One region of the Paenibacillus sp. FSL R5-0766 genome, then DNA from elsewhere that is predicted to be linked to it. Evidence: riboswitches for the same ligand, from Rfam matches in the RefSeq annotation. Region 1 holds a riboswitch; each other region holds the start of a gene.
The links. A riboswitch is a leader RNA that binds a small molecule or an ion and turns the genes downstream of it on or off. The one in region 1 is predicted to bind thiamine pyrophosphate.

Region 1 (2,205 bases):
CACTGGAACTCATGGTCCTGATTCAGGTATACATTTGGGGCAATTTTGACCCCACTGCCTGGGACTACTTTTTCCTCAATACGGAAGTCCAGATTGAACTCACGTTCCAATACTTCAAGGGTCTCCCGATTTCGATTCATCTGAGCATTTGTGAAGTTATCCTGTGTCAGATTCCACAGTCGGAATGAGATGATGACATTGTGCTTAACGGCCTCGTGTACAAAGGACAAAATATGACGCAGGTAACCGTCACGGTCTGTTGAACCTTCATGCCCATCGAAGCTGTGCAGGGAGAAATTCATCTGCCGCAGCGCCGGTTTGCCAAGCAATTTATGCTGAGTCTTGGGCAACAGGGTACCATTCGTTGTAATGTTCACCTTGAGTCCCTTCTCATGTGCGGAATCGAGCAACAGATCTATTTTGGGATGCAACAAGGGTTCGCCTTTGACATGTAGATAAATATGATTGGTGTGTGGTTTAACTTGATCCAGTATATTGTTGAAGACTTCAGGGTCAATGAATCCTTTGGCACGCTGCGTCTGTGGACAGAAGCTGCAAGCCAGATTGCAGATACTCGTGATCTCAATATATACTTTTTTGAACGTTTTCAACTCGGGTCCCCATTCTGCCTAGGAGGGAGAACAATCCCACCTGCATTTTGTGATCCGGCCTATACGGGCCATCCCTATTATATCGGGTTCATGAGCTGAGGTAAATTGTTCGGTTGTTCGGGTCTGACTCCAAGTTCATCTCAAGAATTCCATCATGCTGCCTCTTTACAGTTCATGTTCAAGTGATATATGCTGAACACACAACTGCATATCTTGAACTTTTGCACTAGGGGAGCCTTGCGGCTGAGACGAATATGACTATTCGGACCCTTTGAACCTGATCTGGATCATACCAGCGGAGGGAAGTGGAGCGGCCTTTTAGTAAGCGGAATTTTATCATGTATATGTGAAGATAAACTGCGGATCTAACTTACAGACCCACTCATTTCTCCGGAAATGGGTGGGTCTTTTTTGTTTCTTTTGGCAGAGTACAAGATGCCGTTGTTATTCCAGCAGTCTGACATCAAGGGGGTGAGGATCAGATGGATAACCATGTAACCATTCACAACATAAGCTTTGCTTTTCCCGAAAAAAAGGATTCCCCCGTGCTCTCCAATGTCTCGCTTCAGGTTCAACAAGGAGAATTTGTCTCGCTCATCGGCTCCAGCGGATCAGGTAAAAGCACGCTCTTCAAGCTGCTCGCAGGCTTGCATGAGCCAACCGTTGGCACCATCGATATAGCTGATGTACCGCAAGGACAAAGGCTCGGACGAGTCGCCTATATGCCGCAGAAAGATCTGCTGTTATCCTGGCGAACCGTCATGGAGAACTGCATGCTGCCTGCCGAGCTTGCACCAGGCCGACAGAACAAGGACAAGTTACGGGCAAACATCCTAGCTGGGTTGGCAAGGTTCGGCCTGTCAGGTTATGAGCAGGCCTATCCAGATGAGTTATCCGGCGGCATGCGGCAGCGGGTGGCATTGCTTCGTACCTTGCTTACAGGCGGGCAGCTCATGTTGCTGGATGAACCCTTCGGTGCACTCGACGCCTTAACCAAACGAGAAATGCATCGCTGGTTGCTGGAGCTGTGGGAGGGCTTTGGCCAAACCGTATTGTTTATTACACATGACATTGAGGAAGCCCTGCTGTTAAGTGACCGTATCATTCTGTTAACTCCAGGAGGGCAAGGTCAGCAGTTGCGGGGGATGACGGTTCCTTTACCACGCCCAAGGCATTCGGACATGATCTACGAACCGGCTCTCGTGCAGATGAGACAACAACTGGAGGAACAATTACATGCGAAGCGATAGGGTTATGGTTAGCGTCCGGTCGTGGCTCTCGAAGTGGTTTTCCCAATATGGTTTGTTTATTGTGCCCATGTTCTTATTACTGACGATCTGGGAAACGATTGTGCGCATGGGATGGGTGCCCTCCTTCATCATTCCTGCACCCACGGCCATCATAGGCTCACTGGTTGAGCATCGTCGTCTGCTGTTGACCATCCATCTGCCTGCTACCTTTATGGAAGTTGTTGTTGGTTTTGGCTTGTCCATGGTGACTGGAATTACGCTGGCAACAGGCATGCATATGAACCGATCGATTGAAAAAGCCTTGTATCCCTTCATCGTGATCAGTCAGACCATCCCGCTGATTG
Region 2 (2,205 bases), 2.7 Mb from region 1:
AGCAGCTTCAGGAGCTCGGTGGAGTGCTGTCTAAAGCGACTGTATAGGAGATAAAAAAATGAACCCAATATTAGAACACATGACTGGTCTTAATACGCTGACCGATGACGTGATCGCAATGGATTTTTTGATGAACGCCAAGAGCGGTGTCAGAAACTACGCCATGGCTGTGACCGAATGTGCCACCCCCGAAATCAAACAAATTTTGATGAAACAGCTCGATGAAGCCATAGATTCTCATGAAAAGATATCAAATTACATGGTGCAGCATGGTTTATACCACCCTTACCATATTGCAGAGCAAATTCAGCTCGATCTGAAAAACATTCAGACTGCTATGAACATTCCGTCCTGACACCCTTTTTGATTTTAGCCAGAGACTTCAGAGAACAAAATGTCCCTGTGTCAAGAATTTCAACAATGAAAAAAGGCGGATACTATCCGCCCTTTTTTTGGCATCGTCACGAAACACGCTTATTGCAAGCGTTCCTTTACGTATTCTACTTATTTCTATCCTGAGACTGTTTATGGCCGCTGCTCTCTACTTTAATTGACTACAGTGAACATAAGGCTCCAGCCTCCATGACATCTCCCAAAAATCAAGCTCAAAGCGACTGCACATCACGAAAATATCTTCCATCCGTTGGTACGTGCCCTCGCTACAGCCTTCTAATAGCTTATCCGTTAACGTCACTAGGGATTGATTGTTGCTGTTGTATTCAGAGGAAGCATATCCTGTGATCCACTCTCCGTAAAAAGGATGATCAGCTGCGCCTGGCTTTTGGGCAAGGACTTGACCAATCTCCGCATAGCTCCATGAGCAGGCCAGAATGGATACAAGTACTTCTGCTATGCCACCCGCATGGGAAACAGAGAGCATATAGTTAGTATAGGCTGCATTTTTCAGTGCAGGTTTTACCTGGAAAACATGATCCTCTGTAATTCCTAATCTCTCCATATAAGAACGATGAATTTTCATTTCACCATTCAGGATGTTATCTACGTTTTTACTAAAAAACTGCATCAATTTGGGGTCGTGCGACTTGACAATACCTAGTGCAAATACACGGGCATAATCGTACAGGTACAAGTAGTCTTGCAGCAAATAATAACGAAATTGTTCAACCTGTAAAGAACCATCTCCGATCCCTTTAACAAAAGGATGCTCAAGACATTCCTTCCACACAGGCTGTGCTGCCTGATATAGTCTCTCTGAAATAGTCAACATGTGTTCCTCCAATTCATAATGTACGTATTTAAAAACAAAAAAACGAAACATCCATAGGATGTTTCGCAGACAAATACACTAAAACAAGGGGGTTCGCATGAGCTACCCAAGTACAGCGTTTCATCGTTGCATCCCTACGTTGGCATGATCCAAGTCAGGTAAGGTCGGTTTAACACCCTCTCAGCCGGTTAAGGCTCCCTCGCAAACGGTTGTATGTAGTTGATTACTTTCTTATTCCCATAAAAGAAAAAATAATATCCATTTAGTATATCAAGGGCTGTTAAATATAGTCAAGGCAGATTGTATCCTCCCTCATCACCTTCGGTGACGTATGTAAACGATGGAAACCATCGCAACAATGGTTGAGTTATAGCCACTGTTATGATGGTTTCTATTCTTGCAACTACTGCCGATGGTTTAATGCCCGAGTTTGTTCTTTCCGACAAAAGTGAGTATTCCGTACTGGGAAGTGTTTCTCCAGCTCTCATTGGTCGTATCATTCCATTTAGCTACGCTCTGCTTACCTCCGCCCTGGTTGTCGTTAATTTGAAGCTCGAAGCCGAGAACATTTCCTGTTTTGGGCGTCAATGATTGTAAATGAATTCTGGCTTCTACGAGATATCCTTTATTTGTTTTCTTCACAGCACTTACAAGGCGTCCAGGTGAGGCACCCCCTGCAAAGGTTCCTACATTGTCTGCACTGATTCTGAACTGGGCATCATCATATTGAAAATACGGTGTGCGCTGGTGATTCTCGTCCAGGAAAATCTCAACCGAATCCTGATCCCATGGGTTGATGCTGTCTGTAATGATGTTTGGATCAGTGACGTCGATCAGCAGGTATAGATACTCACCTGACCACATTGCGCGAGCCACTGCCTCTGCACCTTCGCTCTGGTTCAACCGTTTAACTTCAAATGGTGCAGCCTTATTCCATGATGTGTCTTTCTTCCCATCAATCTGAACAATCCCTTGTA
Region 3 (2,205 bases), 490 kb from region 1:
AATACCTTAACTCCACATTGGGGTGAGCTGCAATGGCATCTGGAATATCACGCAATTCTCCGCGCATGTTGTGAAAAATCCCGTCTAAAATGATTCGAACATGAACACCCCGATCAGCCGCATCGAATAAAGCAGCAAAAAAGAGTTGAGATGTTTTTCCTTTTTGGATGGAGTAATAAGCCAGGTCGATGCTTGTTTTCGCCTCTCGAATGGTCTGGATTCTCACCTGACCGGATTGAAAGCCGTCCTCCAAGAGCAGTACGCGATCTGTCGTACTTCCTGCTGTTAACAATTTTTGCATATCCGTATTTTCAATAGTAGATGGAGACGGAACCAAAAATAAAAGGTAAGCTGTGAAAAAAACGTAGACACAATAGGACAGAATAATTGCGAATATGGTTTTAAGGATCATTCAGTACGCCCCCATATGTAAAAAATAATTATTTATATAGCAGTACTATCTCCTTTTGTATCTAAATTATGTTGTTTAAATGAAGCAAGCGTCTCCGGTCAAGGTCAAACGATCAAAAGCTGATCACTGAAATAGGGAAAGCAGCCCTGATGCGATGAGATATCAAACATCGGATTTGATCCAAGTTTTTGTTGGAAACCTTCCAGATCCTCAGCACTGAGGCTATGGCCCACTCGATGCTTTTGCAATCAGCCAGATTTCCTTATATGATTCGCCACGATAATTATTGAAAATAACACATCTAAACAGGCTGATATACATATGTATAACGGCCTGTTTGATAATTTCATACGTGTCCCCATCCAGTTCCTGACTGGACACGTTCCACCTGCTGGCCTATAATTACACCTAGTAATGCCCGTAACTTCATAGTTTCCCAGGGGAGTCGGAATTGGCCGGCTGAGAGTGTATCCCACCAAGATACTAACCCTTAGACCTGATCTGGATTATGCCAGCGTAGGAATCGGAGTATATCGAAATGGCACAGCCCTATGGCTGAACGCCACCTCTCTAACGCCTGCACGCGTCCCGGAATACGGGACGCTTTTTTAATGTTCTTTTATATAGCCAGAGAGCTAAAAAAAGTGACGTTATCCAGATCTCAACTGGTATAAATCTGTCGATTTATGCAAGATGATTGGATATGAAGCCAAGGAGTACCCCGGGCCAATCGGCCGGACATACCGAAGGAGAGAACCACAGATGAAATGGCGTAAAACGATGGGATTGTTGCTCTTATGCGTGCTTATGGTGACTGTAGCCGCATGTGGTGGCAAAGAAGCTGCCCCAGCTGGGCAGAACGGCAACACAAATACGGAAAGCAGCAACGAAGGTGACACTGCCGCCCTGAAAGATATTAAAGTGGTGCTCGACTGGACACCAAATACGAATCATACCGGCCTGTATGCGGCTGTAGATCAAGGTTTTTACAAGGCCGAAGGCTTGAACGTGGAGATTGTACAACCAGGTGCCGGTGGCGCAGATACGATGGTTGCCTCCAATGAAGTGCCTTTTGGCGTAAGTTATCAGGAGAGTGTAACTCAAGCCCGCACACAGGGTGTTCCATTGGTCTCCATCGCAGCAGTTATTCAGCATAATACATCTGGTTTCGCTGCTCCGGCGGATCGGAATATCAAGTCACCGAAAGACTTTGAAGGTAAAACCTATGGCGGTTGGGGTTCCCCTGTGGAAGAAGCCGTGATGCAATCCATTATGGAAGGCGACGGAGCTGATGTATCGAAAGTGAAAAATATTAACATGGGTGACGCTGACTTTTTCACCGCAGTGAAACGGGATATTGATTTTGCGTGGATTTTCTACGCCTGGACGGGTATTGAAGCCGAACTGCGCGGGGAACCAATCGACATGTTATATGTGAAGGATTATTCAGATGCATTGGATTACTACACGCCTGTCCTCGTAACCAACGAGCAGACGATCCAAAACGACCCCGAGTTGGTGAAAGCATTCCTGAAAGCCACCTCCGAAGGGTATCAATACGCAATTGATCATCCCGAAGACGCAGCAAACATTCTGATCAAGGCCGTACCGGATCTGGATAAGGAATTGGTACTGGCAAGCCAGAAATGGCTTAGTCCAAAGTACACAGATGACGCCCCGCGCTGGGGAGAACAAAAACAGGAAGTGTGGCAAAACTACACTGACTGGATGTTTAGCAAAAAACTGCTGGATGAACAGATCGATGTGAGCAAGGCATATACGAACGCGTTTTT
Region 4 (2,205 bases), 230 kb from region 1:
AGCGGCCCCAGCGTATAGAACGGTGCTTCTTTACATATCTCCATCTGCAAGTCCACATTCTCCTTGATCTTATGCATCGGCACATGCCCAGGACCTTCGATCATCACCTGCACATCATGCTTCCACGCGATCTGCGTCAGTTCCCCGAGCGTAGCCAGTTCCGCCATCTGTGCTTCATCATTCGCGTCGTAGATACTGCCAGGACGAAGTCCATCTCCCAGCGAAAACGCCACATCATACCTTTTCATAATCTCGCAGATTTCTTCAAAATGAGTGTACAAAAAATTCTCCTGATGATGCGCTAGACACCATGCTGCCATAATGGACCCACCGCGAGACACAATGCCTGTCATCCGCTTGGCCGTCATCGGGATATAACGCAGCAGTACACCTGCATGAATCGTAAAGTAGTCCACGCCCTGCTCTGCCTGCTCAATGAGCGTGTCACGGTATAACTCCCAGGTCAGCGCTTCCGCTTCGCCATTCACCTTCTCCAGCGCCTGATACAGCGGCACCGTACCAATCGGCACAGGTGAATTACGGATGATCCATTCCCGGGTGGTATGAATGTTTTTGCCTGTGGACAGATCCATCACCGTATCCGATCCCCAGCGTACCGCCCAGGTCATCTTCTCGACCTCTTCCTCGATGGAAGAGGATACAGCAGAGTTGCCAATGTTGGCATTGATCTTCACATGAAAATGACGACCGATCAACATCGGCTCACTCTCCGGGTGATTGATGTTAGACGGCAGGATGGCCCGTCCACTCGCCAGCTCTTGCCGCACAAATTCCGGTTCCACGCCTTCACGAATGGCGGCAAACTCCATCTCTGCCGTAATGACTCCCTGCCTCGCGTAGTGCATCTGGGTCACACAGCGGCCTGTCTGTGCTCGCAGCGGTTTGCCTCGTAATCCGGGGTACTCTTCAGCGCCGGCTCTCTTCCCTCCGGGTTTCAGTCCGTTATCCTCCGGTTTAACTGTACGGCCTTGGTAAGCTTCGACATCGCCGCGCTCTGTGATCCAACGTGTGCGCAGGGATGGCAGACCTGCACGGATATCCGCATGAAATGCGGGATCGGTCATCGGGCCGCTCGTATCGTAGACACGCAGCGGTTCGTTATGCTCCACCCCTTGGGGAGTATTCGTGTCATGAAGGGCTATTTCACGTTCAGGAACAGCAATGTCTGGCCGTGAGCCCTGAATGTAGACTTTGCGGCTGCCGGGAAAGGGCTGAACCCGTCCGGCCGCCCCTGTTTCTTTTTCCACCTGCTGATCGTTATGTTCCTGTTCCATCGCTTGTTGTCCCGTTTGATTTCTTGTACTCATGTTCACTTGTCTCCTCCTCAGTGTTCGTTCGCTTGTTTGGTTGGTTTCATCATTAGGTCACTTACGTACCTGTCCCAAATCATGCGCAATGCAGAGAAGAAAGAGCGATCCTACACCAGACCAGGGGAGACATTATTTATGTACAGTTCACAACAGACCGAAGGCTGCCGCAGATCATGGATCTATGGTGACTTCCCTCCTCATCCAAGCCCACTTTCGCAGGTTATTGAAAAAGAGGCCCATAGAATCCGCGCTATATCGCCTGTTCCCTGTATATAAAAAAGCCGGTCCCCGAAGGAACCGACTTTTAATGTCCATCACCAATAATGCACCTTTATGAAGCTCCTTAACGGAGCCCTACAAGGGTCACATCATGTGGTGGTTGTGGTCATATCGCCGATTACTTCCCTACGCTGGTATGATCCAGATCAGGTGCAAAGGGTCCGGAATCTCATGCGATTCCGTCTCAGTCCGGACAATTCGGACTCCCCTAGTAACGTTAACAAGTTGCGGCATACACATGCCGCAGTTCATATTCAATGATGCTGGCTCCGCTGGGCCGTCCATAACAGAGTAGCGCAACCGGAACATAAAAACAACCTTTATATTCCAGAACACCAACTCAATTGGAGAATAACCTTACCTCAACATCAGGATAACATGAGCCCCATTTGCGTAGCCGCTTCCTTTAGCACAGGTGCGTATTCATGCAATGTCTCCTGTGAGAGTCGGCTGACAGGCCCTGAGACCGAGAGTGCGGCTGCAATATTGCCTCTGCGATCCATAATCGGTACAGATACCGCGGCAGCTCCCGGCTCACGTTCCTCATAACTCGTCGCATATCCGTTATCCCGGATATCTCCCATCTGCGCCAAAT

Region 2: another riboswitch for thiamine pyrophosphate. It lies ahead of tenA (thiaminase II); the one in region 1 lies ahead of MKY66_RS04530 (ABC transporter ATP-binding protein).
Region 3: another riboswitch for thiamine pyrophosphate. It lies ahead of MKY66_RS02330 (ABC transporter substrate-binding protein); the one in region 1 lies ahead of MKY66_RS04530 (ABC transporter ATP-binding protein).
Region 4: another riboswitch for thiamine pyrophosphate. It lies ahead of thiC (phosphomethylpyrimidine synthase ThiC); the one in region 1 lies ahead of MKY66_RS04530 (ABC transporter ATP-binding protein).

Annotation. Positions count from the first base shown of each region.
Region 1 is NZ_CP150227.1:989,355-991,559, reverse strand. It holds gene MKY66_RS04535 (radical SAM/SPASM domain-containing protein) at 1-611, opposite strand, end outside; TPP riboswitch at 830-932, shown strand; gene MKY66_RS04530 (ABC transporter ATP-binding protein) at 1,094-1,861, shown strand; gene MKY66_RS04525 (ABC transporter permease) at 1,848-2,205, shown strand, end outside.
Region 2 is NZ_CP150227.1:3,667,401-3,669,605, reverse strand. It holds gene MKY66_RS15810 (hypothetical protein) at 1-47, shown strand, start outside; gene MKY66_RS15805 (spore coat protein) at 59-355, shown strand; gene tenA (thiaminase II) at 542-1,228, opposite strand; TPP riboswitch at 1,342-1,439, opposite strand; gene MKY66_RS15795 (endo-1,4-beta-xylanase) at 1,646-2,205, opposite strand, start outside.
Region 3 is NZ_CP150227.1:495,773-497,977, reverse strand. It holds gene MKY66_RS02335 (phospholipase D family protein) at 1-301, opposite strand, end outside; TPP riboswitch at 841-953, shown strand; gene MKY66_RS02330 (ABC transporter substrate-binding protein) at 1,175-2,205, shown strand, end outside.
Region 4 is NZ_CP150227.1:759,538-761,742, reverse strand. It holds gene thiC (phosphomethylpyrimidine synthase ThiC) at 1-1,295, opposite strand, end outside; TPP riboswitch at 1,717-1,830, opposite strand; gene MKY66_RS03540 (IclR family transcriptional regulator) at 1,979-2,205, opposite strand, start outside.